Regions from separate parts of the Corynebacterium marinum DSM 44953 genome, predicted to be linked through region 1. Evidence: riboswitches for the same ligand, from Rfam matches in the RefSeq annotation. Region 1 holds a riboswitch; the other holds the start of a gene.
What was found. A riboswitch is a leader RNA that binds a small molecule or an ion and turns the genes downstream of it on or off. The one in region 1 is predicted to bind cyclic di-AMP.
Positions count from the first base shown of each region.

Region 2: linked by a shared signal. The riboswitch ahead of B840_RS03105 (resuscitation-promoting factor Rpf1 domain-containing protein) and the one ahead of B840_RS08380 (C40 family peptidase) in region 1 are both predicted to bind cyclic di-AMP.

Region 1 covers NZ_CP007790.1:1,753,174-1,756,572, reverse strand. The annotation lists gene qcrB (cytochrome bc1 complex cytochrome b subunit) at 1-890, shown strand, start outside; cyclic di-AMP (ydaO/yuaA leader) riboswitch at 1,288-1,460, shown strand; gene B840_RS08380 (C40 family peptidase) at 1,472-2,110, shown strand; gene B840_RS08375 (C40 family peptidase) at 2,238-3,257, shown strand; gene B840_RS08370 (glycosyltransferase family 4 protein) at 3,261-3,399, shown strand, end outside.
Region 2 covers NZ_CP007790.1:637,174-640,572, forward strand. The annotation lists gene B840_RS03095 (helicase-associated domain-containing protein) at 1-228, opposite strand, end outside; gene B840_RS03100 (hypothetical protein) at 293-484, shown strand; gene B840_RS03105 (resuscitation-promoting factor Rpf1 domain-containing protein) at 639-1,268, opposite strand; cyclic di-AMP (ydaO/yuaA leader) riboswitch at 1,275-1,465, opposite strand; gene B840_RS03110 (cold-shock protein) at 1,834-2,217, shown strand; gene B840_RS03115 (DUF2771 domain-containing protein) at 2,214-2,753, opposite strand; gene B840_RS03120 (glutaminyl-peptide cyclotransferase) at 2,765-3,399, opposite strand, start outside.

The sequences.
Region 1 (3,399 bases):
GCATCATGCCGCTGTTCGCCACCAAGGCCATCGGCTTCGGCCTGCTGACCGCCGGCGTTCTGGCCCTGATGTCCGGCCTGCTGACGATCAACGCGATCTGGAACCTCGGCCCGTACAACCCGTCGCAGGTCTCCGCAGGTTCGCAGCCCGACGTTTACATGCTGTGGACGGACGGCCTGGCCCGTGTCATGCCGGCGTGGGAGCTCTACCTCGGCAACTACACCATCCCGAACGCCGTCTGGGTGGCCCTGCTCGCCGGCCTCATGGTTGTCGTGCTCTTCGCCTACCCGTGGATCGAGAAGCGCGCCACCGGCGACGACAACCACCACAACCTGGCTCAGCGCCCCCGCGACGTCCCGGTGCGCACCGCCATCGGTGTCATGGCGATCACCTTCTTCATGCTGGTGACCATCTCCGGCGGCAACGACCATGTCGCGCACTTCTTCCAGATCTCGCTCAACGCGATGACCTGGTTCGGCCGAGTCGGCATCATCCTGCTGCCGCCGCTGGCCTACTGGATCACCCACCGCATCTGCGTCGGGCTCCAGCGTTCCGACCGTGCGGTTCTCGAGCACGGCATCGAAACCGGTGTCATCAAGCAGATGCCGAACGGCGCGTTCGTCGAGATCCACCAGCCCCTGGGCCCGGTCGACGAGCACGGCCACCCGGTCCCGCTCGCCTACGCCGGCGCCCGCGTGCCGAAGCAGATGAACGAGCTGGGTTACGCCGACCGCATTTCCCGCGGTTCCCTCATCAAGGCGGACGAGGCGCGTTACACCGACGCCGCCGTCGAAACCGCGCACGCCAACGAGCGTGAAGAGAAGGCCATGCTGGAGAACCTCCAGGAGGCCAACCGTGCCAAGGACCGCGAGGCCGGCCTGCTCGACTAGGCCCCCGCAGTCGCTGCGCTCACAGGCGGAACCCCGTCTCCCCGGTACCTGGGGGAGGCGGGGTTCCGTCGTTCCCGGGTCTTTCCGGGCCGGAAAGAGGGTGAGTGACCCAAATCACCCGGTGAATTTCGGGTCCGTGGTCGCCCGGTACCGGCGGCCTTGCCATGCTCCTGCGGGACATCCCGGAAGTCTGCGAAACCCGAGGTCAAGGGGAGGGGAGGGGGGTGCGGATCTGGCGGCTGTCCGGTTGTGCCTGTCGGCGGTGCGCGGTGCCGCTGAAGAATAACGGCGAGGTAACAGTGGTCGATCGGGGCGCTCCATTGGACAACCTTCGTTGCAATTTCGTAACCTGATCGAGACATTGAGGTACTTCGGCAGAAGACGCCGAATGACAGAACTGAAAATTACGCCGAATCCCCGCCACGGGGAGCCGGGGAACCAACCAGCTTTTTCTGGGGTACATCCTCCGCGAGAGCGTCACGCACACAGGTGCACGACGTGGAGCGGGCGAGGGAAGCTTCCGTACATCCCAACCCGACAGCTAACCCGGTAGGCACACTGGAAGATTTGGAGAAACATTCGTGGTCGAGCACCGTCGCATCAACAAGACCTTCACCCGTCGTATCGCAACCGCCTCCGCGGTTGTCATGGGCGCCACCGTCCTGGCCCCGGGAGTCGCCGGCGCCGTCGAGGTCGTCATCCCGAACACCGACGTCCGCGTCGAGGTCCCGGGTCTGGAGAACGTCCAGGGCCTGCAGGCCGTGCCGAACGTCGAGCAGTTCGTCCCCTCGCTCCAGCAGTCCGCCAACACCTACGTGGCCAACGTCGCCGCCCCGGCCCCGGCACAGGCTCCCGCAGCCGCCCCGGCAGCGTCCTCCAGCGGCCAGGCCATCGTCGACGCCGTCCGCTCCAAGGTCGGCGCACCCTACGCCTGGGGCGCGACCGGCCCGAGCGCCTTCGACTGCTCCGGTCTGACCACCTGGGCCTACCAGCAGGTCGGCAAGTCCATCCCGCGCACCTCCCAGGCGCAGGCCGCCCAGGGCCAGCAGATCCCGCTGGACCAGCTCCAGCCGGGCGACATCATCGCCTACTACGGCGGCGCCACCCACGTGGGCATCTACGCCGGCAACGGCATGATCATCGACGCCCTCAACTCCGGCACCCCGGTCGGCGAGCGTCCGCTGCACTTCCAGCCGATCCACTCCGCCGTCCGCTTCTAGTCCAGCGTTGACCCTGCCCGTGTCCCCGGTCCGTACCCGGGGGCGCGGGCAGCGTGCGTTCCGGGTCCGGATGGCTATAGTTGTGCCTGTCTTCCCGCCGGCCACCTGTCTTCTGAAAGATTCCCACTTGCGTCTCCACACGGTCTTCTCCCACCGCCTCCGCAGCACGACCGCCGCCGCCCTGGGCGCTGTCATACTCACCTCGGGCGTCGCCGTCCCCGCGCACGCCGACGACATCGACTCGCTCATCGCCACGATGGAGGAGGTCTCGCACGAGGCCTCGGCCACGAGCGAACAGGTCAAGCAGCTGGCATCCGAGATCGAGGGAGGCCAGGACCGTATCGACGGGCTGCGTAACCGCGCGGACGAGGCTCAGCGGCGGGCCGAAGCCGCCCTGGCCGCCCAGCAGGACCACCAGCAGGAAGTCGACGGTCTGGCGGGGGCGAAGTACCGCGGGCTGATGATCGACCCGGTGACCAACGCCATCGCGGCGGCCACGCCGCAGAACGCCATCGACCGGGCGGCCTATCTGGCGACGCTGACGCGGAACACGGAACGCGCCGTCGACAAGCTCGCGGACGCCACCGCAGAAGCGGGCCGCTCCCACACCGACGCCTCCCGGATGCTGGCGGAGGCCGGTTTCGAGCAGTCGCAGCTGGAGAACCGCCACCGCGAGCTCGCGGAGGAGCAGGAGCGTCTCGACGTGCGCGTCCGGGAGATAGAGGAGAAGGTGTCCTCGCTCGACGCGGAGACGCGCGCCGCGTGGGAGAACAAGAACAACCCGCTCGAGCCGGTCATCCCCGCCGCCGGATCCGGCGCGGTGGCGGCCGCCCTGGGCAAGCTGGGCTCCCCCTACGGGTGGGGTGCGGCCGGTCCCGGCCAGTTCGACTGCTCCGGCCTGATGCTCTGGGCGTACCAGCAGCAGGGCAAGACCATCCCGCGGACCTCCCAGGCGCAGCTGGCCGGCGGCACCCCGGTCTCGCGCGCCGAACTCCAGCCGGGCGACATCGTCGGTTACTTCCCGGGCGTCACGCACGTGGGCATGTACATCGGCAACGGCCAGCTGGTGCACGCCTCCGACTACGGCATCCCCGTGCAGGTCGTGTCCGTCGACTCGATGCCCTGGGCCGGGGCGGTACGCTACTGACCCATGTCCCGGACTCTGCTGGTAACCAACGACTTCCCGCCCACCGTCGGCGGGATCCAGTCCTATCTCCGGGACTTTCTGGCCACGCTCGACCCCTCGCAGGTCGTGGTCTTCGCGTCCACGCAGGATGCCGGGGCGGCCA
Region 2 (3,399 bases), 1.1 Mb from region 1:
CCCGCCGAGGTTGGCGGCGGCCTCGAGCACCGCCAGCTCCAGGGCGGTCAGGGTGCGCACCGCCCGCCCCACGGAGGCGCGCAGCTGCAACCGGGCGGCCAGGGGGGTGATGCCCGGGGGTAAGGGGAGCGCGACGTCGGGACGGAGGCGGAGCAGATTCGCCAGTTCGTGGTCGTCGCGCTGAGCCAACCAGGCACGGAAATCGGGGCTTTCGGGGGTGGTAGACATGGTTCCGCCGATTTTAGTTGCAGTTCAAGTTACTTTTCCGCGACAGGTTTGCAAGAATGTGGGCATGGCTAACGTTGAGAAAAAGGGCTACGTCGATCCGGGCTGGCCGAAGCACATCCCGCGGACCGACGGCCACGTGGTGACCGAAATTACCTCCACCCTGGCTGGCGCGTCCAGCCCCTACGGCGACGATCTGGTTCTTCCGCGTCCGGCGGAAGAGCTCGGCTACGTCCACCCCTACACCCGCTTCAACTAGCAGTACACGGGAATCCTCTCCCGGACACCGCGGATCCCCCGCGCGCCGGCCTCTCCAGGGGCGGTGCGCGGGGGATTTGCTGTGCGGAAGGCGCCAAAGAGCAGGGCTCCCGACCTCTGGTGAGGTTGGGAGCCCTGCTGCGGCTGGTGCGCTATTAGAGGCCGAGCGCGGAGTCGATGGCGCCGCGGTTCGCGCCGTAGAAGGCGTCGAAGTTGTGGCGGTTGGCGTTGTAGGCGGCCTCGAGGCCGGCCGGAACGGGAGCGCCGTACTGGGCCAGGGTGTCGCTGACCAGGTTGAAGAGGGCGTCGACAGCGAGCTCGTCGGAGGAGGTCCCGGCGGCGGAGGTGGTTGCCTCGGACTTGGCGACGACCTGCTGGACCTGGGCCGGGGCGGCGGAGGCGGCAGACGCGTCACGCGGGGTCGGGGCGGAGTTCAGCCCCAGCTTGGCGGAGCAGGCGGGCCATGCGCCCCAGCCCTGGCCGGCGAGGGTCTTCTCGGCGACGGCGATCTGCTGCTCGCGGGTGGCCTGGTAGGCGTAGGGGGCGAACTGCTGGCCGCCGTAGGCGTTCCAGGTGGAGGGGGAGAACTGCAGGCCGCCGTGGTAGCCGTTGCCCGTGTTGATCTGCCAGTTGCCGCCGGCCTCGCACTGGGCCAGACGGTCCCAGTCGGAGTCCGGTGCTGCGGCGGCGGCGGGGGCCAGGAGGGCGGCCGCGGTGCCGAAGGCGGCGGTGGTGGCTGCGAGCTTGGCTGCGGCGGAGAAGGACTTGCGGTTGTGACGTGCCATGTTGCGTGTTCCTCTCATGGTCGCCTGCGAGGTGAGCTGTCGGGTTCGGGCTGAGGATCACTGTGCCCGGCCTCACTGCTGTGAGGCTTCACCCCGAGGGCGGAGGCTTCCGCTGGAAGCCGCCGACCGGTGCGGGCCTGGGTGGGCCCGCGGTGGTTTCCCCGCCCCTGTCCACATGGATCTGGTGGGTATCTGGTGCACTGTGCTGCGCGGCCGTCCGCCTCCTGGACAGGGTTCGGCGTTGGTGGCGGTAGAACGGTCCTGCGCTGTGCCTGCCGCATACGATAACGTTTTGTAACGTTTCAGTCACGCTAAACTCACAAATGAGCCACTCCCGCGCTGAGCGGAAGCATAGGAAGCCTGAGAATCGGCAGGTCACCGCATCCCGTTCCGTTAATGTGATTCGAGACACACTTATGGGGCCGGCGCATTCCTCCGGGTTTCCCGTGGAGGATCGGGGGCCGCCGAAAGTCGGCGATTCCCCCGTCCGCGGAAATATCGTCGCCCCACCCCGGAGGGGTATACTCATTCCTTCACGAACAACAGGAAGGGACAGGTGAGCACAGTGCCAATCGGCAAAGTGAAGTGGTACGACGCCGATAAAGGATTCGGATTCGTCTCCAACCCGGGGGACGAAGATGTGTTTGTGGCCAAGCAGGTGCTTCCTGAGGGGGTCGAAGAACTGACCGCCGGCCAGCGCATCGAATTCGACTTCGCTGCCGGCCGCCGCGGACCGCAGGCGTTGCGTGTGAAGGTGCTGGACACCCCGCGCCGCCGCCCCGTCCACCGCCACAAGCCCGAGGAGCTGGGCAGCATGGTCCAGGATCTGATGACCGTCCTGGAGTCGCAGATCCAGCCGGGCCTCGCCGCCGGGCGCTACCCGGACCGCCAGGTGGGCCGCCAGGTCGCAGAGATCCTCCGCGCGGTGGCGAAGGAACTCGACAGCTAGTCGGCCTGTTCTCCCATGGTGCTCAGGGACCACACGGTGGCGTAGGGGGTCTCCTCGCCAGCGTCGTCGAGTCCGATCATCGCCGAGGAAATCTCCACCACCATGAGGCGGGGCCGCTCCCCGCCCTCGCTGAGGGGGTCGACGGAACCGGGGATGTCCACCGATTCGGCGTCGTAGGCGCCGTGCAGCTGCTGGTCGTTGGCCGCCGGATCGTCGTAGATCATGAGCAGCTGCCAGTCGTGATCGTGGATCGCCTCGGGGATCTCGAGGACGAGGGTGTCGTCCGGGCCGACGGGGAGGTTGGGGACCTCACCCTCCGGGCACTCCAGCCCGGGTTCACAGACCAGGTACGGGGGGACCTCGAGGGAGGCGTCGCCCACGCGGGCAGTCACGGTGACGTCCCCCGGTTCCGGGCCCGGCCGGTTGTTCCACCAGCTCTGGGCGAGGACCGCGGCGACGATGATGATCACCACGGCGATGAGGAGAGCGAGAAACTGCAGGAGCGACCTCTGCCGCGCCTTCTTGGGTGTGGCCATGGCACATCATCCTACTGGGCGGGGGCGAGCTCGACTTCGTAGAGGTCGGGCCAGCGTTTCCCCGTCATCAGGAAGCGGTCGGTGCCGGGCAGGTGCGCGATCCCGTTGAGGACATGGTTGGGGTCGGCGGCCGCGTTGTTCGGCAGCCCGGAGGCGTCGATGACGGCGGTGACGGCACCGTCGGCGCCGATACGCAGGATGTCGGTGCTGAGGAACACGTTGGCGTAGATGTCCTCCCCGACGCACTCGAGCTCGTTGAGGCCGCTGCGGCCCGCGCCGTCGAGGGTGACGCTGAACCGGCCGAGCTCCTTGAAGGTGTCCGGGTCGAGACGGCGGAGCTGGTCGCTGCCGTCGGACATGATCAGTTCCTCACCGGTCGAGCACAGTCCCCACCCCTCGCCGGGGTAGGCGGCTCGGCCGATCTCGTCGAGCGTTCCGACGTCGCGCTTCACGGCCACTCCGTCCTGCCAGGTCAACTGCCAGATGTGGGCCCCGTGGCGGGTGACGCCCTCCCCGAAGTAGGACGGATCCAGGTCCGCGGAGACGAGCTCCTCCCCTTCGAGGGTGCTGCGGTAGATGCGGGACTGCCCCTGCCATCCGGTGCCCACGAGGAGTGTGCCGCCCTCCTCGACCTCGAGCCCCTGGG